DNA from 4 places in the Methylobacterium sp. 275MFSha3.1 genome. Region 4 is predicted to be linked to each of the others. Evidence: predicted binding sites of a transcription regulator. Region 4 holds the regulator's gene; each other region holds the start of a gene.
The links. The regulator PhoB, encoded in region 4, activates phosphate uptake and scavenging genes when phosphate is short. The targets are predictions, from matches to a motif close to TGTCATNNANCTGTCAT.
Positions count from the first base shown of each region.

Region 1: the regulator PhoB is predicted to act here: its motif matches at 3,641-3,657, upstream of phnC (phosphonate ABC transporter ATP-binding protein).
Region 2: the regulator PhoB is predicted to act here: its motif matches at 3,016-3,032, upstream of BLW78_RS17315 (Orn/Lys/Arg family decarboxylase).
Region 3: the regulator PhoB is predicted to act here: its motif matches at 4,083-4,099, upstream of ppk2 (polyphosphate kinase 2).

Region 1 covers NZ_FNWP01000018.1:10,870-16,779, reverse strand. Annotated here, with positions in the region: gene BLW78_RS20515 (inorganic phosphate transporter) at 1-916, opposite strand, end outside; gene BLW78_RS20510 (ceramide glucosyltransferase) at 1,114-2,262, shown strand; gene BLW78_RS20505 (DUF1045 domain-containing protein) at 2,287-2,973, shown strand; gene BLW78_RS20500 (LbetaH domain-containing protein) at 2,966-3,586, shown strand; gene phnC (phosphonate ABC transporter ATP-binding protein) at 3,701-4,549, shown strand; gene phnD (phosphonate ABC transporter substrate-binding protein) at 4,668-5,594, shown strand; gene phnE (phosphonate ABC transporter, permease protein PhnE) at 5,611-5,910, shown strand, end outside.
Region 2 covers NZ_FNWP01000013.1:172,654-178,563, forward strand. Annotated here, with positions in the region: gene BLW78_RS17310 (GNAT family N-acetyltransferase) at 44-622, opposite strand; gene BLW78_RS17315 (Orn/Lys/Arg family decarboxylase) at 622-2,967, opposite strand; gene BLW78_RS17320 (hydroxyacid dehydrogenase) at 3,266-4,246, opposite strand; gene BLW78_RS17325 (TonB-dependent receptor) at 4,826-5,910, shown strand, end outside.
Region 3 covers NZ_FNWP01000002.1:325,431-331,340, forward strand. Annotated here, with positions in the region: gene BLW78_RS01420 (ABC transporter substrate-binding protein) at 1-365, shown strand, start outside; gene BLW78_RS01425 (cupin domain-containing protein) at 385-933, shown strand; gene BLW78_RS01430 (LLM class flavin-dependent oxidoreductase) at 953-2,317, shown strand; gene BLW78_RS01435 (response regulator) at 2,446-2,826, shown strand; gene BLW78_RS01440 (hypothetical protein) at 2,851-3,711, opposite strand; gene BLW78_RS01445 (hypothetical protein) at 3,769-4,044, opposite strand; gene ppk2 (polyphosphate kinase 2) at 4,199-5,146, shown strand; gene BLW78_RS01455 (hypothetical protein) at 5,225-5,473, shown strand.
Region 4 covers NZ_FNWP01000014.1:60,759-66,668, forward strand. Annotated here, with positions in the region: gene pstA (phosphate ABC transporter permease PstA) at 1-311, shown strand, start outside; gene pstB (phosphate ABC transporter ATP-binding protein PstB) at 334-1,149, shown strand; gene phoU (phosphate signaling complex protein PhoU) at 1,259-1,978, shown strand; gene phoB (phosphate regulon transcriptional regulator PhoB) at 2,101-2,796, shown strand; gene BLW78_RS17630 (protein-disulfide reductase DsbD family protein) at 2,976-5,132, opposite strand; gene BLW78_RS17635 (aminopeptidase P family protein) at 5,252-5,910, opposite strand, start outside.

The sequences.
Region 1 (5,910 bases), on a different contig from region 4:
AGGCGGGCGTCGTGTCGTCCGCCATGGTGCGGTTGAGCGCGTAGGCGGTGGGGGCGGCGCCGATCAGGATCAGCATGATCAGGCCCATGCCCTTCTGCCCGTCATTGCCGCCGTGGAAGAACGAGACCAGCGTGCAGGTGAGGATCAGCAGGCCGCGGATCCACGGGGGCGGCGGCGCCTCGCCCGCGGGCGCCTCGTAGAGGTCCCCGCGGCGGACCGTGACCTTCAGGGCGAGCAGCAGCAGCGCCGCGAGCACGAAGCCGCAGACCGGCGAGAACAGCAGCGCCTTGAAGACGTTGAGCGCCTGGGTCCAGTCGACGCCCGCGGTGCCGTCGCCGCCGTTCATCAGCTGGTTGGCGAGGCCGACGCCGAGCACCGAGCCGATCAGCGCGTGGGACGACGAGTTCGGCAGCCCGAACGCCCAGGTCCCGAGGTTCCAGATGATGGCCGCCAGCAGCAGCGCGAAGATCATCGCGTAGCCCGCGTGCGAGCCGACGTTGAGGATCAGCTCGACCGGCAGCAGCGTGACGATCGCGTAGGCCACCGCGCCCGAGGACAGCATCACGCCGAGGAAGTTGAACACGCCCGACCAGATCACCGCGACGAGCGGCGGCATCGAGTGGGTGTAGATCACCGTGGCGACCGCGTTGGCGGTGTCGTGGAAGCCGTTCACGAACTCGAAGGCGAGGGCGATCAGCAGGGCGAGGCCGAGCAGCGCGAAGGCGCCGTAGGCCAGGGGCGCTTCCCCGACCGCGTTCATGTCCGCGATGAGGCTCACCACCGCGTAGCCCAGGCCCGCCACGAGGACGAGCAGGAACGCCACCACCCCGCCGAGATGCATCCCGTGGTCGAGGCGCGGGCCGCCCGCCTTCCGGCCTCCCACCGCCCCCGACGGCATCACGGCGGTATCGGACATGAACCCTCGCGCGGAATCTTTCGTGGTGAGCGGGGATTAAAACCGCGCGGTGACGGTTGGGTGACGGCCCGCGACGCCGCGCGTCGGCGAGCGTGTCCGAGAGCGTGTCCGAGAGCGTCGGGCGGCGCTGTCACACGCCTGACGCGGTCCGGCCGCTAGCGGACCGGACCGCTCGCCCGATCGCACGAGGGATCCGCATGATTGACGCCACGGTGCCGGCCCTGTCCCTCGGCGCGCTCCTGGCCGTCGTCCAGATCGGCAGCATCGCCGTCGCGGCCCGGCGCCTCGGCCGGGACCACGGCCCGTCGCGGTTCCCGGACGGCGCGCCCGTCTCCCTGGTCCGCCCCCTGCGCGGGGTCGAGGCCTACAGCGAGGAGATGCTCCTCCGCAGCTTCCGTCTCGACTACCCGTCCTACGAGCTGATCTTCTGCGTGGCCGACCCGGCCGACCCGATCGTCCCGATGGTGGAGCGCCTGATCGAGGCCCACCCGCACGTGCCCGCCCGCCTGATCCTCGGCGACGAGCGCGTCAGCGCGAACCCGAAGCTCAACAACTGCCTGCGCGGCTGGCGCGCCGCCGCCCACGACTGGGTGGTGCTCGCCGATTCCAACGTCGCCATGCCGCCGGACTACCTCCAGCGGCTGCAGGCGGCGTGGCGCGCCGATACCGGGCTCGTCTGCTCCACCCCGGCCGGCGCCCGCCCGGGCAGCTTCATGGCGGAGGTGGAGTGCGCCTTCCTGAACACCCTGCAGGCGCGCTGGCAATACGCCGCCGAGGCCTTCGGGCTGGGCTTCGCGCAGGGCAAGAGCATGCTCTGGCACAAGCCCTTCCTGGAGGCGCAGGGCGGCCTCCAGGCGCTCGCGGCCGAGATCGCCGAGGACGCGGCCGCCACCAAGCTCGTGCGTGCCGCCGGCAAGCGGGTCCACCTCGTGGCGAGCCCGTTCGAGCAGCCGCTCGGCCCGCGCGGCTTCCGGGAGGTCTGGTCGCGGCAGCTGCGCTGGGCGCGCCTGCGCCGCGTGACCTTCCCGCTGTTCTTCACCCCCGAGATCGGCAGCGGCGTCCTGCTGCCGGCGCTCCTCGTCGCCCTCTGGGCCGGAAGCCTCGCGGGCCTCGCGGGCGCTGCCGGCCTCGCCGCCCTGTGCTATGCCGCCGAGCACCGGCTCGCGGCCCGCGCGGGCTGGCACCGCTCGCCCCGCACGCTGGCCGCCTTCCTGGCGCGCGACGCCCTGATCCCGGTGATCTGGGTCGGCGCCTGGATGCGGAGCGCCATCGTGTGGCGGGGCAATGCCATGGACGTGCGCCCCCGGCGGGCCGCCGACGCGCGCACCTACGCGCCGACGGCCTGACCGCCCGGCGATCGGAGACCCTACGTGTCGCGCCGCTACGCCCTCTACTGGCTGCCCGCCCCGGATTCGCGCCTCGAAGCCTTCGGCCGGGCGATCCTCGGCACCGACAACGTCACCGGGCTGCCGGTGCCGCACCCGGAGGGGCTCGGTGATCTCGCTGCGGTCACGGCGGGCGCGCGGGTCTACGGGTTCCACGCCACCCTCAAGGCGCCGCTGCGCCTCGCCCCGGGCACCGGGGAGGCCGACCTCGTGGCCGCCGCCCGCGCCCTCGCGGCCGCGCACCCGCCGGTGGCGGTGGGGCCGCTCCGGGTCGCCGCCCTCGGGCCGTTCCTCGCCCTGGTACCGGAGGTCCCGCCGCCGGAACTCGGGCTCCTCGCCGCCGAGTGCGTCGCCGCCCTCGACCCGTTCCGGGCACCGCTCACGGAGGCCGAGCGCGCCAAGCGCCGGCCGGAGCGCCTCGACCCGCGCGGCCGCGCGCTCCTCGACCGCTGGGGCTACCCCTACGTGTTCGAGGCCTTCCGCTTCCACATGACCCTGACCGACGCCCTGCCGGAGGCGGAGCGCGACCTCTGGCACCGGCGCCTGTCCGAGGCCTACGCCGCCGCGGGACCGGAGCCCCTGCGGATCGACGCCGTCAGCCTCCTGACCCAGGACGGGTCGGGGCCGTTCCGGCTCCTGGCGCGCCTGCCCTTCGGAGAGGCCCGTGGTTGACCGCCCCCTCGGCCTCGAACCCGCGCTCGATCCGAGCGCCCGGGTCGTCGACAGCCGCCTCGGCCGCTACACCGAGGTCGGCGCCCGCACCCGCCTCACCGAGACGACCCTCGACGACTATTCCTACATCGGTGAGGACGGCGAGGTGATCTACACCGCGATCGGCAAGTTCTGCTCGATCGCCGCCAGCGTGCGGATCAATCCCGGCAACCACCCGATGGAGCGGGCGTCGCAGGCGCACTTCACCTACCGGGCGCGCGCCTACTGGCCGGAGGAATCGGACGAGCCCGCCTTCTTCGACCGGCGCCGGGCGAGCCCGGTGGCGATCGGCCACGATGTCTGGATCGGCCACGGCGCGGTCGTCCTGCCCGGGCGCACGATCGGCACCGGCGCGGTGGTGGGGGCGGGCGCCATCGTCACCCGCGACGTCGAGCCCTACACGATCGTCGTCGGCAATCCCGCCCGGCCGGTCCGGCGCCGCTTCCCCGAGGTGGTCGCGGACCGTCTGACCCGCTTGGCGTGGTGGGACTGGGACCACGAGCGCCTGCGCCGGGCGCTGCCGGATTTCCGCGGGCTGCCCATCGAAGCATTCCTGGAGCGCCACGAAGATTAAGTCGGCTATCGAAATGCCAAGATGCTGCGCCGGCAAATATAATCGTTCCGAATACGTCATCCAATCGTCGTCAAACCGGCGTCTACGTGCGGCCGTTCCCCGGCGGATGGTGGCATGCTGGTTATCGAGGATCTCACGCGCCAGTACGGCGACCGACGCGCCGTCGACGGCGTGTCGCTCCGGATCGAGCCCGGCAGCTTCGTCGGGGTGATCGGCCGGTCCGGTGCTGGCAAGTCCACGCTGCTGCGCCTCATCAATCGGCTGGCGGATCCGAGTTCGGGGCGCATCCTCCACGACGGCCGCGAGGTCACCACCCTGCGCGGCCGCCCGCTGCGCGAGTGGCGCACCCGCTGCGCCATGATCTTCCAGCAATTCAACCTCGTCGGCCGGCTCGACGTCATGACCAACGTGCTGATGGGGCGCCTCAGCCACGTGCCGACCCACCGCGCCCTGCTCCGGCAATGGTCCGCCGAGGACCGCGCCATGGCCCTCGCCGCCCTGGAGAGCTTCGACATGGGCGAGTTCGCCGGCCAGCGGGCCGACGGCCTGTCGGGCGGCCAGCAGCAGCGCGTCGCCATCGCCCGCGCCCTCGTGCAGGAACCCGAGATCCTGCTCGCCGACGAGCCGGTCGCCTCGCTCGACCCGCGCAACACGCGGCTCGTGATGGACGCGCTCGCCGACGTGAACCGGCGCTACGGCATCACGGTGCTGTGCAACCTGCACTCCCTCGACCTCGCCCGCGCCTACTGCGACCGCCTCGTCGGCCTCGCGGCCGGGCGGGTCGTGTTCGAGGGCGGCCCCTTCGACCTCACCGAGGACGTGGCGCGCCGGCTCTACGGCCTGGAGGCCGGCGAGGTGCTGGACGATTCCGCGCAGCGCGAGGCGGAGCAGCGGGCCGCGATGCCGGGCCGGCCCGGTCTCGTATCGGTCCGCCCGGTCCGCGAGGCCGCCCTCGGCGCCTGATCCGGGCCCCGGGCCCCAACAAGCACCGCCAGAGCGCACCGCCAGAGCGCACCGTCTTGAAAACGCCCGACCGGCCTCCGGCCGGCCGAACCTCGCCGACGCCACGAAGGACGACCCGATGATCACCCGACGCACCCTCGCCGCCGCCGCGGCCCTCGCCCTCCTCGGCCTGCCGGCCGCCGCCCAGGACTGGAAGGCCCAGTATCCGGAGCTGACGCTGGGCGTGATCCCGGCCGAGAACGCCTCGGGCACCGCCGACCGCTGGGCGCCGCTCACCGCCTACCTGACCAAGACGCTCGGCGTGCCGGTCAAGCTGCGAGTGGCGAGCGACTACGCCGCCGTGATCGAGGGCCAGCGCGCCGGCAATATCCAGATCGCGTGGTACGGGCCGGCCTCGTTCGCGCGGGCCGTGATGACCGGCGTCAAGATCGAGCCGATCGTCAACCAGAAGCACGAGACCGGCGCCTCGGGCTACTATTCGGTGGTCTACGTGCTGGCCTCCAGCCCCTACAAGACCGTCGAGGATCTCAAGGGCAAGAACCTCGCGCTGGTCGATCCGAACTCCACCTCCGGTAACCAGGCGCCGCGCTTCTTCCTGAAGCGGGCCGGCTACGACGTCGAGAAGTTCTTCGGCAAGACCTTCTACGCGGGCAGCCACGAGAACGCCGTCCTGGCGCTCACCCAGGGCACGGCCGACGCCGCCGCCAACCTGTGGAACTCCGAGACCGACACGATGGTCACCCGCATGGCCGCCAAGGGCATGCTCAAGAAGCCCGACGGCACGCCGATGCAGCAGTCGGACTTCCGGGTCGTGTTCAAGTCCGACTTCCTGCCGGAGGGGCCCTTCGCCGTGCTGGCGAGCCTGCCGGACGACCTGAAGGCCAAGATCCGCGACGCCTTCGTGGCCCTGCCGAAGGCCGACAAGGCCGCGTTCGACCGGCTCTCCGACGGCAAGGACCAGGATCTCACGCCGGTGACCCTCAAGGATTACCAGCCGATCATCGACATGCTGCGGTTCAACGACGAGCAGCGCCGGAAGTCCTGATCCGGAGCCGCCCGCCTTGCGCGGTCTGACACCCCTGTCGCCGGAGCGGGCAGCCGCCCTCTCCGGACTCTACGCGGCGGCGACCGGCGAGGCCCGCCGCCGCACGCTGGCGGGCTTCGCCCTGGTGGCGGCGCTCGCCGTGGTCGCGGGCCTGATCGCCGAGGTGCGGCCGCTGGTCTTCGCCGAGAACATCGGCAAGTTCACCGCCTACATCCAGCAGATCCTGCCGCCGATCAGCCTCGAGCACCCGCTGGAGGACGTCCGCGCCTGGTACTGGGGCCTGCCCAAATGGCTGGGCCTGCTGGGCGAGACCCTG
Region 2 (5,910 bases), on a different contig from region 4:
GATAACGGCGGCCGGGCGTCGGAGGCCGCCCGGTCCCGGCCCGCTACCCCGGCCTGTCCTCCGACCCGGTTCCCAGCGCGCGCTGGACCATGACGCTGTCCGACCAGTGGCCGTACTTGAACCCCACCGCCCGCAGGTAGCCGACCCGCTCGAACCCGCAGGCCTCGTGGAGCCGCAGGGAGGCCGCGTTCTCGGCGTCGATGTAGCCGATCATCTGGCGGTAGCCGCCCGCCGCGCAGGCCTCGATCAGGGCCGGCAGCAGCCGCCGGCCGATCCCCGCGTGCAGGTGGTCGGGATGCACGTAGATCGAGTGCTTGAGGGTGTAGCGGTAGGCCGGCCGCTTCCGGAACGGCACCGCGTAGGCGTAGCCCGCCACCGCGCCGTCCCGGTCGGCCACGAGGTGCGGCAGGCGCTTCTTGCGCATGGTCTTGCGCCGCCGCTTCAGGTCGTCGGGGAGCAGCCGGTCCTCCTCGGCGACGCTGACATCGGTCACGCCCTTGCCGATATGGTGCTCGTAGATCGCCACCATCGCCTCGACATCGGCGTCCGAGGAGGCGCGGATGACGATGTCGGGGCAGGACCGGGCCGGGAGCAGGCCGGGCGTCTCGGCCTCGATCTCCATCAGGCGCCCTCCCGCGCCACGTAGGTGTGGAAGCGGATCCGCCCGTCCGGGTCGACCTCGCGGTAGACGCCCTGGATCTCGGCCTCGAAGCCCGGGAACAGGTTGGCGGACGCCTCGAACATCTTGAAATAGTCGAGCATGGGCTTGGCTCGGTCGTCCAGGCGCTCGCCGGGCAGCACCGTGCCGATGCCCGGGGGATAGACCAGCATCAGCGTGGTGGCGATCCGCCCCTCGGCCTCGGCGATCGGCACGTAGTCGACCTTGTTGCGCGTCAGCAGCTGGGCGGCCCGCTTGGGCGGCATCACCATCTCGGGCAGGTGCTCGGGGGCGAACTGCCGCCGCTGCAGCGTCGATGTGCCGGCCTCCCGGTGGAACGCGTGGAACTCGCCGCAGAGGTCGCGCAGGCGCACGCCCCGGTAGCGGTTCGGCCGGCGGTTGACGAATTCCGGCATGGCCTCCTCCAGCGGGACGTTGTCGTCGTGGAGCCGCTTGAAGGCGACGAGGCCCGAGATCAGCGTGCCGGCCTTGGAGGATTCCACCCCCGGGGTCAGCAGGAAGAGCAGCGAGTTCAGGTCGTTCTTCTCGGCGACGATCCGGTTCTCACGCAGGTATTGCGCCACGATCGGCGCCGGCACGCCGTGCTGGGCGTAGGCCCCCGTGTGCCGGTCGAAGCCGGGGGTCAGCACGGTGAGCTTGTTCGGGTCGGTGATGGCGTAGCCCGGCGCCACGTGGGTGAAGCCGTGCCAGCGCGCGCCCGGCTTCAGCTCCCAGTGGCGCGGCGTCGCGGCGAGCTCGTCCGTCGGCACGCTCTCCCACGGCACCTCCGCGCCGTCGACGTTCACCGTCACGTCCGGCACGAAGGGGTCGAAGAACCAGCGCCGCGCGGGATCGCGCTCGTTCTCCTCGAACTCGTGCCGGATCGCCCGGACCTTCTTGCGCCACTCGATCCCGAGCCGGATCGTGTCGTCCCACAGGATCATGCCCGAGCGCCCCTTCATCATCTGGGCGCCGACGTCGAGGGAGGCGAACAGCGGGTAGAAGGGCGAGGTCGAGGCGTGGACGAGGAAGCTCTCGTTGAGCCGCTTGTGCTCGACCCGCCGGGTCTGGCCGCGGATATGGCCGTCCCGGGTGTGGATCTGCGAGGCCTGGGAGAAGCTCGCGAGCTGCTTATGGGTCGACTGCGTGGCGACGATGCCGGGCGAGGTCTCGTCGAGCCCGGTCAGCCCCATGGCGAAGCGCCTTGCGTAGAGCGGGTGGAACTTCATGAAGCCCGCCCAGGCCTCGTCGAACAGGATGTAGTCGCAGAGGTGGCCGATCTTCTCCAGGATCTCCTGGGCGTCGTAGATCGTGCCGTCGTAGGTGCACTGCTCGATCACCGCGACGCGGAACGGCCGCTCCCGGCGCCACGCCTCCGGGTCGGTCACCAGCGGGTTGCGGCGGATCTTCTCCCGGATCCGGGTCTCGTCGAGAGCTTCGTGGAAGATCGGCCCGATCAGGCCGTAGGCGTTGCGGTCCGTCTCCAGGAAGATCGGGATGCCGCCGCCCAGGAACAGGGCGCCGTGGTGGGCCGCCTTGTGGTTGTTGCGGTCGAACAGGACGAGGTCGTCCTCGGCCACCAGGGAGGACAGGACGATCTTGTTGGAGGCCGAGGTGCCGTTGAGGACGAAGTAGGTCTTCTCCGCCCCGAAGATCTTGGCGGCCTCCTTCTGGGCCTTGAGCGCCGGGCCCTCGTGGGTCAGGAGGTCGCCGAGATCGAGGACCGAGTTGTCGAGGTCGTCGCGGAAGATCGCCTCGCCGAGGTGCTCCACGAAGATCCGGCCGATCGGCGAGCGGTTGTAGAAGATGCCGCCGTTGTGGCCCGGGCAGGTCCAGAGCTGGTTGCCCTTCTCGGCGTAGTCGACGAGCGCGCCGAAGAACGGCGTCTTGAGGGTCTCGGCGTACTGCGTGACCCGGCTGACGAGGCCGCGGGCGATGAATTCGGGCGTCTCCTCGGCGAGGAAGATGTAGCCGTCGATGAAGTCGAGGAGCTCGACCGGGATGTCCTCCAGCCGCTTGCGGCGGACCATGATGACGATCGGCATCTCCAGGCCGCGCCGGCGCATCATGTCGATGAGGGCGGCGGCCTTGCCGTCGAGGCCGCGCTTGCCCCAGTCGACCACGAGGCAGCCGACCGCCGCGTCGGTCTGGACCGCGATGGCCGCGTCCTCCACGCGCCGGGCGCGCACCACCTCGAAGCCGCGCTGCTCGACGGCCGCCACGATCTGGTTGACGCGCGCGCCCTCGAGATCGTCCGGGTCGAAGGCCGGGGCGCACATCAGGACCGTGAAGCGACGGTGGAAGTCCATGGAGCCCTCTCTGGCCTCGGATGCAGCGGGTGGCTTTCCGGCCCGTCTGCGACGATTGCATGACACGGCGCGCGGCGGGCGGTCGCGGTCCGGACGAAACACCGTGAACCGGGCCGGCCACGACCGCCGCGCCGTCAGGATCGGCCGCGGGTCCCCTCTCCCGTGCGGGAGAGGGACAGGGTGAGGGGTGAGACCTCACCGGACGAGGCTCCCCCTCGAATCGCGTCGATCGGGTGCTTGATCCCGAAGCCTCTCGTCCCTCACCCCAACCCTCTCCCGCACGGGAGAGGGGAGACCATCACACCTCGCGCCGCCGCTCCCAGACGTCCGGGTTGACCAGCCCGCCCGGCCGCCGGCCGGCGAGGACGTCGACCACGCGGGTCGCGGCGGTCTCGGCGGTGCGGATCAGGGCCGCCCCGGTGGAGCCGCCGACATGGGGTGTCAGGATCGCCCGGGGCTGGCGGGCCAGCGGGTGGTCGACCGGCAGCGGTTCCTGGGCGAAGACGTCGAGCCCGGCGCCCGCGATCGTGCCCGCCTCCAGCGCCTCCACCAGGGCCGCCTCGTCGATCAGGCCGCCGCGGCTGGTGTTGATCAGGAAGGCCTCCCGCTTCATCCGGGCGAGCTGGTCCCGGCCGATCAGGCCGCGGGTGCCCGGGGTCAGCGGCACGTGCAGGGAGACGATGTCGGATTCCGCCAGGAGCGCGTCGACCGAGGCGGCCCGCAGGGCGCCGGCGTTGGCGAAGTCCGCGTCCGGGCGGCTCGGGCCGTAGGCCAGCACCCGCAGGCCCAGGGCGGCGCCGAGCCGGGCGGTCGCCTGCCCGATCGCCCCGAAGCCGACGAGGCCCAGCGTCAGGCCGGCGAGCTCGACCAGCCGGGCGGTGAACTTGAAGCTGTCGTCGCCGGCCCGGACCGAGCGGTCGGCCTCCGGCAGGGCCTTGGCCAGGGCGAAGATCAGCGCCAGCGTCTGCTCGGCCACCGAGACGGCGTTGGCGCCGGGCGTGTTCACCACCGCGATCCCGGCCCCGGTCGCCTCGGCCGTGGCGACGTGGTCGGTGCCGGTGCCGTGCACCCCGATCACCCGCAGGGCCGGCGCCGCCGCGATGGCGCGGGCCGGGAAGCCGGTGTTGCGGGTGATGACGGCGACGCAGTCGGCGACCTCGCGCGCCAGCGTCTCGGGATCGGTCCCGCTCGCCGGGCGCGGCTCCAGGCCGGCCGCGCGCAACCGGTCGAGGCCCGCCGCGTGGATCGGCTGGACGATGAGGCACGGACCGGTGATCACGGGAGAAGACCTCTGCACAAGAGGAGGGGTGACAGGCACGTTTCGCGCCGGGCCCGTCTAGGCGGGGTGGGCAACCCTGGCAACCGGGCGTCCCGATCGCGGCGCCGCGGCCGCCGGTCGGCGCTCCCGCGGGCCCGTCGGGATCCGGTGGTCGCGCGGTCGAACGCCCCGGCGGCCCGACCGGCCGCGCACGATCCACGGGAAATCGCGGCCGGGTCCGGCCTCGGCGGCCTCGTCCGGACCGATGATCCCGGCCGTGCGCCTCGGCCGAGCTGCGGCCCGGCCCTCCGTGAAATCGCCGCCCTGATCGCGCGAAGATGGTCGCGTCATTGATAAACACGACGTCCTGAAATGCATCTATGTATATACGACAATAAATATCGATCATGTTCGATCGGCTCCGCGATCGAACTGTAGAGTTGTAATTACTCCAAATGCATTTTTGACACATGTAGAGATATTTGCTGGCTTGCTCCGTGATTCGGAGCCATCGTCACGACAATGCGGTCCCACGACTTCTCAGTACCTGTTTCCGCGCGGAACCGGCGCCGGCGGCGCGGGGTCCGGCCGGTTCTCCCGATGGTCGTCCTGCTGGGCTTCGTCGGGTCCGGGCTGCACGCCGCCCGCGCGGAGGAGGCCGGGGCCGGCCGGGACGTCCAGCTCGACGAGCTCTCGGTCGCGAGCGCGGCCGCATCGCGCGGCCCGGTCCCGGCCTATGCCGGCGGTCAGGTGGCGCGGGGCGGGCGCCTCGGCCTCCTCGGCGATATCGAGACCCAGAAGGCGCCCTTCAGCATCGCCAGCTACACCGACACGCTCATCCGGGACCGGCAGGCGCGGACGGTGTCCGAGACCCTGGTCCTCGACCCGTCGGTGCGCGCTACCCAGACCACGGGGGCGCCGTTCGACTCCTTCTCCATCCGGGGCTTCCCGTCCAACGAGAACACCAGCGGCGAGGTCGCCTTCGACGGGCTCTACGGCATTGCCCCGAGCTTCCGCATCTTCACCGACTACGTGGAGCGCATCGAGGTCCTGAAGGGGCCGTCCGCCGCCCTCACGGGGGTGTCGCCGAACGGCGCGGTCGGCGGCGTGGTCAACATCGTCCCCAAGCGCGCCGGCGCGGACCTGACCCGCGTCACGCTGGATTACGGCTCGTCCGCCTGGGGCGGCAGCCAAGTCGACGTCGCCCGCCGCTGGGGGCCTGGCCGGGAATGGGGCGCCCGCGTCGTCGGCAGCCTGCACGGCGGCGCCACGCCCTTCGACCGCCAGACCGAGACGACCGGCGTCGGGGCCCTGGCCCTCGACTACCAGGGTGACCGGTTCCGCGCGTGGCTCTACCTGCTGGCGCAGACCGACCGCTTCAACGCGCCGCTGCGCCCGTTCCTCCTGCGGGCCGGCGTGCCCGTACCGCGGGCGCCCGACGGCCGCCTGAACCTGACCCAGCCCTGGGAATACTCGGACGTCGACGATCGCGGCGGTCTGCTGCGCACCGAGTACGACCTGACCGATCAAGTCACGCTGTTCGCGGATGTCGGCGGCGGGCAGACCGGCGTGGAGCGCTACTTCCAGTCGGCGCCGACGATCCTCAATGGCCGCGGCGACACGACCAGCACGCCGCAATTCTACGCGCTGGGCGTCGACCGGCTCACCTACGACGGTGGCGTCCG
Region 3 (5,910 bases), on a different contig from region 4:
ACGGCAACGGCATCACCCCGGGCCTGACCTTCGCGGTGGCGAGCGACGACGCGATCCGGACCAAGCGGGCGCTGCTCGCCGATTTCGGCGCGCGCCTCGCCCGCGCCCGGGCCTGGGCCCTGACGGATCCGGCGCCCTACGCGGCCGTCTGGTCGAAGCTCATCGGCCTGCCCGAGGCGGTGCCGCTGCGCTGGTTCGGCCGCGCCGCCTACCGGGCCGTCCCGATCGACGCGTCCGTGATCGCCGACGAGCAGCGCAGCATCGATCTCTACGTCCGCGCCGGGCTGATCCCGAAGGCCCGCGCGCCGCGGGCCGAGGCGATCCTCGACACGAGCGTCTCGCAAACCGCCGCCGCCGTGCAATGATGGCGCGGGAGGACCCGACATGCACGACCACGGCGACGACCACGGCCACAGCCACGATAATGGCCACGCCCACGATCACGCCCATGCTCACGCCCACGATCACGGGGCGTCCGAGCGCTGGAAGCACGACGGCGTCCGGGTGATCCCCGGCGACCGGCTCGACGCCAACACCGCGCAGACGCCCGGCATGTACCGGCAGGCCGCGATCAACGCCGCCCGGGTCGGCGCCCAGAAGATCTGGGCCGGCACGGTGGCGATCCAGCCCGACGCCAAGACCGGCGTGCACCACCACGGCGAACTGGAGAGCGTGATCTACGTGGTCTCGGGCCGCGCCCGGATGCGCTGGGGCGACAGGCTCGAATACGTCGCCGAGGCCGGGCCGGGCGACTTCATCTTCGTGCCGCCCTTCGTGCCGCACCAGGAGATCAACGCCTCGACCGACGAGCCGCTGCACTGCGTGCTGGTGCGCTCCGACAACGAGGCGGTGGTGGTCAACCTGCCCGACGTCGAGGCCGCCGAGGCGCCCGAGACGGTGTACTGGGTCGACCCGATCCACAAGCATCCGTGAGAGACCGGAGACGGCAGCGATGAGCCGGGACCGCCAGCTGCATCTCGGCGCCTTCATGCGCCCGGTCGGCATCCACACCGCGTGGTGGCGCTATCCGGGCGGCTATCCGGACGCGAACTTCAACTTCGAGCACCTGGCGCACTTCGCCCGGCGGCTGGAGGCCGCGAAGTTCGACGCGTTCTTCATGGCCGACCACCTCGCGGTGATGAACATGCCGGTGGCGGCGCTCCGCCGCTCGGCCACCGTGACGTCGTTCGACCCGCTGACCCTGCTGCCGGCGCTCGCCGTGCTCACCGATCGGATCGGCCTGATCGCCACCGCGTCGACAACCTACAACGAGCCCTACCACGTCGCCCGCAAGTTCGCCTCGCTCGACCACATCTCGAAGGGGCGGGCCGGCTGGAACCTCGTCACCTCCGGCAACCCGGACGAGGCCCTGAACTTCGGCCGCGACGCGCATCTGGAGCACGCCACCCGCTACGCCCGGGCGCGCGAGTTCTTCGACGTGGTGACCGGCCTGTGGGATTCCTTCGCCGACGACGCCTTCACGATGGATCCGGCGAGCGGCCTGTTCTTCGACCCGGCGAAGATGCGCGTCCTCGACCACCGCGGCGACTTCCTGAAGGTGAAGGGCCCGCTCAACGTCGCCCGGCCGGTGCAGGGCTGGCCGGTGATCGTCCAGGCCGGCGCCTCCGAGGCCGGCAAGCAGATCGCCGCCGAGACCGCCGAGATGGTGTTCGGCGCGGCCTCGACCGTGGAGGCGGCGCGGGCCTTCTACGCCGACGTGAAGGGCCGGATGCCGGCGGCGGGGCGCGACCCGGACCAGCTCAAGATCCTGCCCGGCTGCTTCATCGTCCTGGGCGAGACGGAGGCCGAGGCGCAGGCCAAGAAGGCGCGCCTCGACGACCTCGTCCATCCCGACAGCGGCCTCGCCAACCTCTCGGTCCGCCTCGGCGTCGACGCGACCGGCTTCGACCTCGACGCGCCGCTCCCGGAGCTCCCCGAGAGCAACGCCAGCAAGAGCGGGCAGGCCCAGATCGTCGACTACGCCCGGCGCACCGGCGCGACCGTGCGGGAACTCGCCCGCAAGGTCGGCGGCTACGGCGGCCTGCAGATGGTCGGCACGGCCGCGCAGGTGGCCGACCGCATGGAGGAGTGGCTGGAGACCCGCGCCTGCGACGGCTTCAACGTGATGTTCCCGTTCGTGCCCGAGGGTCTCGACGACGTGGTCGACCGGCTGGTGCCGGAGCTGCAGCGGCGCGGGCTGTTCCGCCGGGACTACGCCGGGACGACGCTGCGCGACCATCTCGGCCTCGCGCGGCCGGCCAACCGCTTCTTCCCGCCCGACGCCCCGCCCGACGCCCCGGCTCGGCCAGGGGGCTGATCGACCCGCCGCGCGGGCCGGCGCGGGCCCGCGCCGTCGGGGTGCGTGGCGGATCATGCGAACGGCGCGAACCTCCGGTCGTGTCGCGCGGTTATTCTCGGATCGTCGCGCGCCGATGGGAGGGGATCGTGCTCGAGGCTGTTCCGCCCCTGTCCGGGTGCCGCGTCCTCGTCGTCGAGGACGAGTATCTCATCGCCAGCGAGGTCAAGCGCTGGTTGCACAGCGCCGGGGCCGAGGTGATCGGCCCGGTCCCGCGCGCGGATCTCGCCCTGGACCTGATCGCCGAGCAGACGCCCGACGCCGCGGTGCTCGACGTGAATCTGGGCGACGGGAACAGCGTCTATCCGGTCGCTGAGCGTCTCGGCGTCCTCGGCGTGCCGTACCTGTTCGCCACCGGCGACGTGCGGGTCACCGGCGCCCCGGCCCAGGCGAGCCGGCCCATCCTGGAGAAGCCGTTCGTGGCGGCGGAGCTGGTCCGGGCCGTGACCAGGCTCGTCGCGGCTGCCTGAGGCCGCCGCGCCGCCCGCGCGGCCTCAGAGGGGGCCCGGCCCGGGATGCGGGCCCATGCGCCGGCGGTCGTGCTCGATGGCGAAGACGTGGGCGTAGAGGTTCGCGACCCAGCCCCGTCCCTCGACCGTGAGGTCGAGGAACCGGATCGCGTCCCCGATCACGGGCTCGATCTTGCCCCAGAAGAACGATGGGTAGCGCTCCGCGAGGTCGGCCGGGCTGTCGTAGCCGAGTTCCGCGTTGACGCCGATCTCGGCGAATTCGTGGAACAGGGCGTTCAATTTGCGCGGGTAGAGCGGGTCGCCGAGCTGACCGATCAGGTCGGCCGCCCGCAGCAGCCCGGCCTCGGTCCCGGTCTCGCGATGGGAATCGTCCTCGGGGACCGGGAAGCGGGTCAGCTCGATCGCCCGGATGACCCGGGACGCGTCGACGAGATCGTGCGTGCCGAAGCGCTCCTGCACGGCCAGCTTCGAGCGCTCCACGTGGTAGGGCGCCAGCGCCGCATCCGAGGCGCCCCGGGGCAGGCTGACGGTCGTGCCCTGCGCGTCGATGACGAAGGCCTGCAGCCGGTCTCCGGCGCAGACGCCGCGCACGTAGCCGATGTCGTGGTAGAGGGCGGCCAGGATCATGTGCAGCCAGTCCTCGGGCGTGATACCTTGCTGCAGGAAGCGGCCGCGGAGGATGTCCTGGGCGACCAGGGTGACGAGGGCCGTGTGGTCGCCGTCATGGTAGAGGGCGTCGCTCCCGACGATCCGCTCGATCGTCAGGCGCGCCGCGGCCTCGATGATCTCGGCGTAGCGCGGCTCCCGGCTGCCGAAGGTCCGCTGGTAGGTCAGGGCCAGGTGCTCGCCGAGGGCGTCGGCGAGCATCTTGGTCGCGTCGAACATGGGATCCTCGCCGTCAGCTGCGTCGGGCGGCGCCGCGCCCGGCCGGGTCGATGGAGATCACGCGGATCGCCCCCCGCGATCGACGAGCCGCTCCTCGAGATAGGCCGCCGCGTCCGCGTAGAGTTCGTAGCGGCGCAGCAGCACTGCCCGCTTCTCGGCCTTGGTCGCCGCGTCGAGCTTGGCGCGGGCCCTGTCGGCGCGGGCGCGCAGCTTCCCGGCGAGCTTCTCGAAGGCGGCATCGATCCGCGCGCCGACCTTCTCGCCCTCGGCGCGCGCCGCATCCAAGTCGTCCCGTCGGCGCTTCGGCCCGGCCCTCTTCGCTTCTCCAGCCATGACGCATCTCCGGTCGCCCCGATCGGTGGCGGAACCGTATGACGGAACGATCACGGGCGCGACATGGGATCGGCCGCCGCGGGCGCGGCGCTTTCTCAGGCGTGTCACGGAACGCTGCTCTAGCTCGACCCCGCGACGCGCAGGAGAACCGGCGATGCGGCCCGACGACAGCTCTGCCCCGGATGCCACCTTGAACGCCAACGCGGATGCCACCCTGGAGGCGATCCGGCGTGACCTCGCCGACAGCTACGACGAGGAGCTGGAACTCGGGCTCGAGGAGGATCGCCTCGACCGGCTCGCGGCCGAGCTCGGCGGCGCGCCGCCCGATCATCTCGACCGCAAGGTCTATTTCCGCGCGCTGCTCCGGCTCCAGCACGAGCTGGTCCGGCTCCAGGACTGGGTGCAGGACCGGAAACTGCGCGTGGTCGTGCTGTTCGAGGGCCGCGACTCGGCCGGCAAGGGCGGCGTGATCAAGCGGATCACCCAGCGCCTCAATCCCCGCGTCTGCCGCGTCGCCGCCTTGCCCGCCCCGAGCGAGCGCGAGCGGACGCAATGGTATTTCCAGCGCTACGTCTCCCATCTGCCCGCCGGCGGCGAGATCGTGCTGTTCGACCGCTCCTGGTACAACCGCGCCGGCGTCGAGCGGGTCATGGGCTTCTGCACCGAGGCGGAAGTCGAGGAGTTCTTCCGGTCGGTCCCCGAGTTCGAGCGCATGCTGGTGCGGTCCGGCATCGTCCTGGTAAAATACTGGTTCTCGATCACAGATGCCGAGCAGGAATTCCGCTTCCGGATGCGGATCCACGATCCGCTCAAGCAGTGGAAGCTGTCGCCCATGGACGTCGAGTCGCGGCGCCGCTGGGAGGACTACACCCGGGCCAAGGAGGACATGCTGGCGCGGACCCATATCCCCGAGGCGCCCTGGTGGGTGGTCGAGGCGGTCGACAAGCGACGGGCCCGCCTGAACTGTATCAGCCACCTGCTCGACCAGATCCCCTACGGCAGCGTGGAGCACCCGGCGGTCCACTTGCCCGAGCGCCTGCGGCACGCGGACTACGTGCGCGGCCCGGTCCCCGCCGCGATGATCGTTCCGGCCGCGTTCTGATCGCGGCGCGGTGACGGCGCGGGAGTCGTGATCCTGTCGCGGTGGCGCGGCTATAGCGCCGCCATGGCGAAGCGCCCCATGACTCTCGACCTGTTCACGACCCTGGATATCGTCGATGACGACGTCTCGGCCGTCGTCGACGCCTATCTGGCCGATCCCACGCCCGGTTCGGTGGCGTTCGGGGACGGCTTCCGCATCGATCCCGCAGCCGCGGTGGCCTCGCATCCCTTCGCCCGGACGCTGATCGATCAGCCCTGGGCCGATGCCGGGCTGCGCCGGGCCGCCATCCGCGCCGCCATCCTGCTGGCGGAGCCGGAGCGGGTCTGACGGGATCGGCCACCGGTCGCGCGACGGTCGCGCGATATTTGTGGGGCTGGCATGCGGCTGTCATCGCGCTGGCATACCGCTGTCATGCGGCCGTCATGGGCGGGATGGCAGGTCGCCGCCACGGCGAACCTCCCGACCCTATGCCGCCACTCCGCCCGCCCGGTCCTGCCGTGGCGGGCTTTTGTATGCCCGCGGCTCGGCCATCGCGACGACGCGCGTCGGATCCTACGCCTAAAACGGTAGGTGTGCCGACCTCTGCCCACACGACGCCCGGTTGTAATCTGGGGCGGAGACGGCGCGGATGAACGGCGCGCCTTCACGGTGAACGATCGGTTTACCCAAACCGCACAATTGCGCCGACCGCTCCGATCCGGGCGCGATCGGCGGGCGTTCTACGGGCAGGTCCACCGGAGACGTGCTGACATGCTGATCCTCAA
Region 4 (5,910 bases):
CGACGGTGATCATGAGCGTGACCTGGCGGGCGGCCTCGGCCGGAATCGTCACCGGCATCATCCTGGCTCTCGCCCGCATCGCCGGCGAGACCGCGCCGCTGCTGTTCACCGCGCTCAACAACAATTCCTGGTTCTCGGCCAACCTGATGGGCGGCGTCGCGAACCTGCCGGTGATGATCTACCAGTTCGCCCTCTCGCCCTACCCGAACTGGCAGGGCCTGGCCTGGGCGGGCGCGCTCCTGATCACCACCACCATCCTGGCGCTGTCGATCATCGCGCGCCTCGTGATCAAGCCGCAGGCCTCGCGCTAAGCCCCCTTTCGAGGACACGACGATGAACGCCGCCTCCGCGATCCCCACGGTCGAGCTGAACCGCAACCGCGCCGAAGAGGGCGGCCCCGTGCGGATCGCCGTCAAGGACCTGAACTTCTACTACGGCAGCTTCCACGGGCTGAAGGACGTCAACCTCAACTTCCACGACCGGCAGGTGACGGCGCTGATCGGCCCCTCCGGCTGCGGCAAGTCCACCCTGCTGCGCTGCTTCAACCGGATCTACAGCCTCTACCCGGAGCAGCGCGCGGAGGGCGAGATCCTGCTCGACGGCGAGAACATCCTCAGCCCCTCCGTCGACCTGAACGAGCTGCGCTCGCGCATCGGCATGGTGTTCCAGAAGCCGACGCCGTTCCCGATGTCGATCTACGACAACGTGGCCTTCGGCCTGCGCCTCTACGAGAAGCTGCCGAAATCCGAGTTCGACGGCCGGATCGAGGAATCCCTGCGCAAGGCCGCCCTCTGGGACGAGGTGAAGGACAAGCTCCGGCAGCCCGGGACCGGCCTGTCGGGCGGCCAGCAGCAGCGCCTGTGCATCGCCCGGACGGTGGCGCAGAAGCCGGAGGTGATCCTGTTCGACGAGCCGACCTCGGCGCTCGACCCGATCTCCACCGGCCGCATCGAGGAGCTGATCGAGCAGCTGCGCGACGAGTTCACCATCGTGATCGTCACCCACAACATGCAGCAGGCGGCGCGCATCTCGCAGTTCACCGCCTTCATGTATCTGGGGCAGCTCGTCGAGTTCGGTCCGACCAACCGGATGTTCATGAACCCGACGGAACGCCGCACGCAGGACTACATCACCGGCCGCTTCGGCTAGTCTGCCGGGCCGCTCCGGTCCCGGGACCGCCGCTCGCGTCTCCGGCGCGCCGGCGGGTCCCGCAAGCCTCCCGGAGGGCCGTCCCCGGGACCCCATCGAAGGATCCGCCATGCCCGGCCATATCGTCACCTCCTACGACACCGACCTGGAGAACCTGCGTCGCTCGATCTCGGAGATGGGCGGCGTCGCCGAGAAGATGACCGCGGAGGCGACCGACGCCCTCGTGCGCCGGGACGACACGCTCGCCCAGGCGGTGATCCTCGCCGACAAGCGCCTCGACGCGCTGCAGCGGGACATCGAGGAGCGCGCCGTGCTGCTGATCGCCCGGCGCCAGCCCCTGGCGATCGACCTGCGCGAGACCATCTCGGCGATCCGCGTCTCCGGCGATCTGGAGCGGATCGGCGACCTCGCCAAGAACGTCGCCAAGCGCGTGGTGGCGATCTCCGACCAGGCGCCGGCCCAGAAGATCGTGCTCGGCGTGCGCCACATGAGCGACCTCGCCGAGGGTCAGCTCAAGGACGTGCTCGACGCCTACGGGAGCCGCGACGTCCAGGCGGCCCACGACGTCTGGGAGCGCGACGGCGAGATCGACGCCCTGTACAATTCCCTGTTCCGCGAGCTCCTGACCTACATGATGGAGGATCCGCGCAACATCTCGTTCTGCACGCATCTCCTGTTCTGCGCGAAGAACGTCGAGCGCATCGGCGACCACACCACCAACATCGCCGAGACGATCCACTACCTCGCCACGGGCGAGACGCTGGCGGGTGACCGGCCGAAGAACGACGCGTCGAACTACGCGACCGTGGACGGCGTGCAGGCGCCGTGAGGCGCCGACCCCGGCGCCTTCCTGTGGGCGCGGCCGGGGTCACTCTCCGTGCGGGTTGAGGCGGGGCGGCGCCTCCTGCACCATCCGGGGACCGCCCGCAGAACGAGTCTTCGAACGTGAGCATGCAAGTCCTGATCGTCGAGGACGAGGAGGCCCTGAGCACGCTGCTCCGCTACAACCTGGAGGCCGAGGGCTTCCTGGTGGATTCGGCGGCGCGCGGCGACGACGCCGAGCTGCTCCTGGCGGAGCGGATCCCGGACCTCGTCCTGCTCGACTGGATGCTGCCCGGCCTCTCGGGGATCGAGCTGTGCCGCCGGATCCGGGCGCGCCGGGAGACCGAGCGCCTGCCGGTGATTATGCTCACCGCCCGGGGCGAGGAGGGCGACCGCGTCCGCGGTCTCGGCACGGGCGCCGACGACTACATCGTCAAGCCGTTCTCGGTCCCGGAGCTGCTCGCCCGGATCCGCGCGCTCCTGCGCCGGGCCAAGCCCGCCCACGTCTCGGACCGGCTAGCGGCCGGCGACCTGGAACTCGACCGCACCGGCCACCGCGTCCGCCGCGGCGGCGAGGAGCTGCATCTGGGCCCCACGGAGTTCCGGCTCCTGGAATTCCTGATGCTGGCGCCGGGCCGGGTCTTCTCCCGCGAGCAGCTCCTCGACGGGGTGTGGGGCCACGACGTCTACATCGACGAGCGTACCGTCGACGTCCATGTCGGGCGGCTGCGCAAGGCGCTGAACGGCCCGCGCCAGACCGACCCGATCCGTACGGTCCGGGGCTCGGGCTACGCCTTCGACGAGACCTTCTCGCTGGAGGCCTGAGGCGGCCTCACTGGCCGTCCGGATAGGACTTCGCTCCGGCGCACCGTCATCGCGAGCGCAGCGAAGCGACCCAGGGCGGCGGGACGCCGATGCGCGCGGCGCTGCTGGGTTGCTTCGCTCCGCTCGCAAAGACGGTGGGACGGGCCCGCGAAGATCCGCGCGTCCCGGTCTCCAGGGATTCAGCGCGCCAGCGCCGCGCTCCGGCCCGAGGCGGCCGGCACCGCCTCCAGCGCCGCCAGGACCGTCCCCTCGGTGAGGATCTGCGGCAGCACCTGGGGCTCTCCCGTCCCGGTATAGAGCAGGTAGAGCGGGACGCCGCTGCGCCCGTGCTTCTCCAGGAGGCGGGTAATCTCGGGGTTCTGGTTGGTCCAGTCGCCCTTCATGTAGGTCACGCCGCGCTCGGCCATCGCGGCCCGCACGGCCTTGGTGTTGAGCGAGGTCGCCTCGTTGACCGCGCAGGCGATGCACCACGCGGCGGTCATGTCCACGAAGACGGGGCGGTGCGCGTCGACCAGGGCGTCGAGGCGCGCCTGCGTGAACGGCTCGATCCCGTCGGCGGCGGCCTGCGCGGCCGGCGCGGCGCGGTCCCGGGGCAGGGTGACGGCGAGGGCCCCGACGGCGATCAGCGCCAGCGCGGCGGCGGCCTGCGCGACCCGGCCGGCCCGCGGCGGGGCGGCGCGGCCGTGCTCCCAGGCCCAGGCGGCGAAGCCCACGAGGACGAGGCCGATCAGCGCCGCCAGCAGCCCGCGCGGGTCGACCTGCTGCGCCAGCACCCAGATCAGCCACGCCACGGTGGCGTAGACCGGGAAGGCCAGCACCTGCTTGAGGGTCTCCATCCAGGCGCCCGGCCGCGGCAGCGCCCGCAGGGCCGGCGGCCAGAGGGTCAGGAGCAGGAAGGGCAGGGCGAGGCCGAGGCCGAGGCTCGCGAAGACGGCGAGCGCCACGCCGGCGCTCTGGGTCAGCGCAAAGCCCACCGCCGAGCCCATGAACGGCGCCGTGCAGGGCGTCGCCACCAGGGTCGCGAGCACGCCGGTGAAGAACGAGCCGCTCAGGCCGCCGCGCCGGGTGAGGCCGTCGCCGAGGCCGGCGAGCCGGCCGCCGACATGGACCGCGCCCGAGAGGCTCAGGCCCATCGCGAACAGCAGGTAGGCGAGCCCCGCCACGATGGCGGGCGACTGGAGCTGGAACCCCCAGCCGATCGCGGCCCCGCCGCTCTTCAGGCCGATCAGCGCGGCGGCGAGCGCCAGGAAGCTCGCCAGGACGCCGGCCGTGTAGGCGAGGCCGTGGAGCCGCAGCCGGGCCGGCCCCTCGCCCGCGTGCCGCACGAGGCCGAGCACCTTGATCGACAGGACCGGGAAGACGCAGGGCATCAGGTTGAGGATCAGGCCGCCGAGGAAGGCGAAGGCCGCGGCGGTCGCCAGCGTCAGCGCGTCGAAGTCGGCGGCGGCCGGCGCGGTCGCGGGCGGCGCGGTCGCGGCCGGCGCCGCGGCGGCCGGGAGCACCGGCTCGTCGCCGTACGCGAAGGCGAGCCGGCGGGTCCCGGCGGCGTCGACCGCCTCGACCGTCAGGACGCCGGGCAGCGCGGCGGGCACCGGGTCGGTCGGGCTGCTCCGGGCGAGGGTCAGGTGCAGGCCGGTCTCGTCGACGCTCATCACCTGCGCGGCGGCGTTGTCGATCGCCGTCTCGGCGTAGGGGAAGTACGCGGCGTTCCGGACCGCCTCGGGCTTGAGGCCGGCCGCGGCGAAATCGAGGCGCAGGGTGTCGCCCTGGCTCGACAGGCTCAAGGGCCAGAGCGCCGGCACGGGGAGCGCAGCGCGGGCGCGCGCGAACAGCGCGGCGTTGGCCGGGTCCGGCTCGGCCTTGCCGACCGGCAGGGTCAGGGCGAGATCGGCCGAGCCGGGCACGCACTCGGTCTCGCAGACGAGGTAAGTCAGCTTGGCCTGGATCCGCACCGGGTCGGCCGGGTCGAGGCTCGGCGGCGGCGTCACCGGGACGAGGAGCGTGACCTCACCCTCGTAGCCGTAGTTCATGAGAGTCGCGATCGGGATGCGCTCCGGCGCCGGCCACCGGATCGCGCCGGCGCTGAAGCCGGCCGGCAGGGTCCAGGTCACCTCCGGGGGCAGGCCGGAATCGCCCGGGTTGCGCCAGTAGACGTGCCAGCCGGGCTTGACCTGCATCCGCACCGCCAGCGTGAAGGGCTGCGCGCCGGCGACCGCGGCGGACTCGGCCACGAGGCTCGCGCGCACGAGGTCCGCGGGCGTGCGGAACCCCTGTGCCGCGGCGGCCGAGAGGCTCGCGGCGAGGGCCAGGATCAGGAGGACGAGGCGGCGGATCATGCTGTCCCTTCGCGCGCGGGGCGGTCGCGGTTTCACGCGCGGCGTGTCGGGCTCGGCGCGGGCGTTTCCATGGCGTCGGGTCTTACCACGGACCGCGTTCGGGATCCCCTGCGGCCGGCTCACCCCTCGAGCGGCGCCGTCGCCCGCTCGAGCCAGTCGCGCGTCGCGGTGTCGAGCCCGGGCGCCAGGGTCTCGCGGACCCTCGCATGATAGGCGTCGATCCAGGCCCGCTCCCCGGGCTCGAGCAGGTCCGGCCGGATCAGCCGGCGGTCGTAGGGAGCGAGCGTCAGCGTCTCGAAGCCGAGCATCGGGCGCTCCCCGCCCGCGATCGCGCGGGCCTCGACCAGGACGAGGTTCTCGATCCGGATGCCGTAGGCGCCGCGGGCGTAGTAGCCCGGCTCGTTCGACAGGATCATGCCGGGCTCGAGCGCCACCGTGCCGGTCTTGGCGATCCGCTGCGGCCCCTCGTGCACCGACAGGAAGGCGCCGACGCCGTGACCGGTGCCGTGGTCGAAGTCGAGGCCCGCCTGCCAGAGCGGTGCCCGCGCGAAGGCGTCGATCTGGGCGCCGGTCGTGCCGACCGGGAACACCGCCCGGGCGATGGCGACGTGCCCCTTCAGCACCCGCGTGAACCGGTCGCGCATCTCCGGGCTCGGCGCGCCGACTGCGACCGTCCGGGTGATGTCGGTGGTGCCGTCCGGGTACTGCGCTCCCGAATCGATCAGGAACAGCTCGCCCGACTGGACCGCCCGGTCCGTGGCGCGGCTCACCCGGTAGT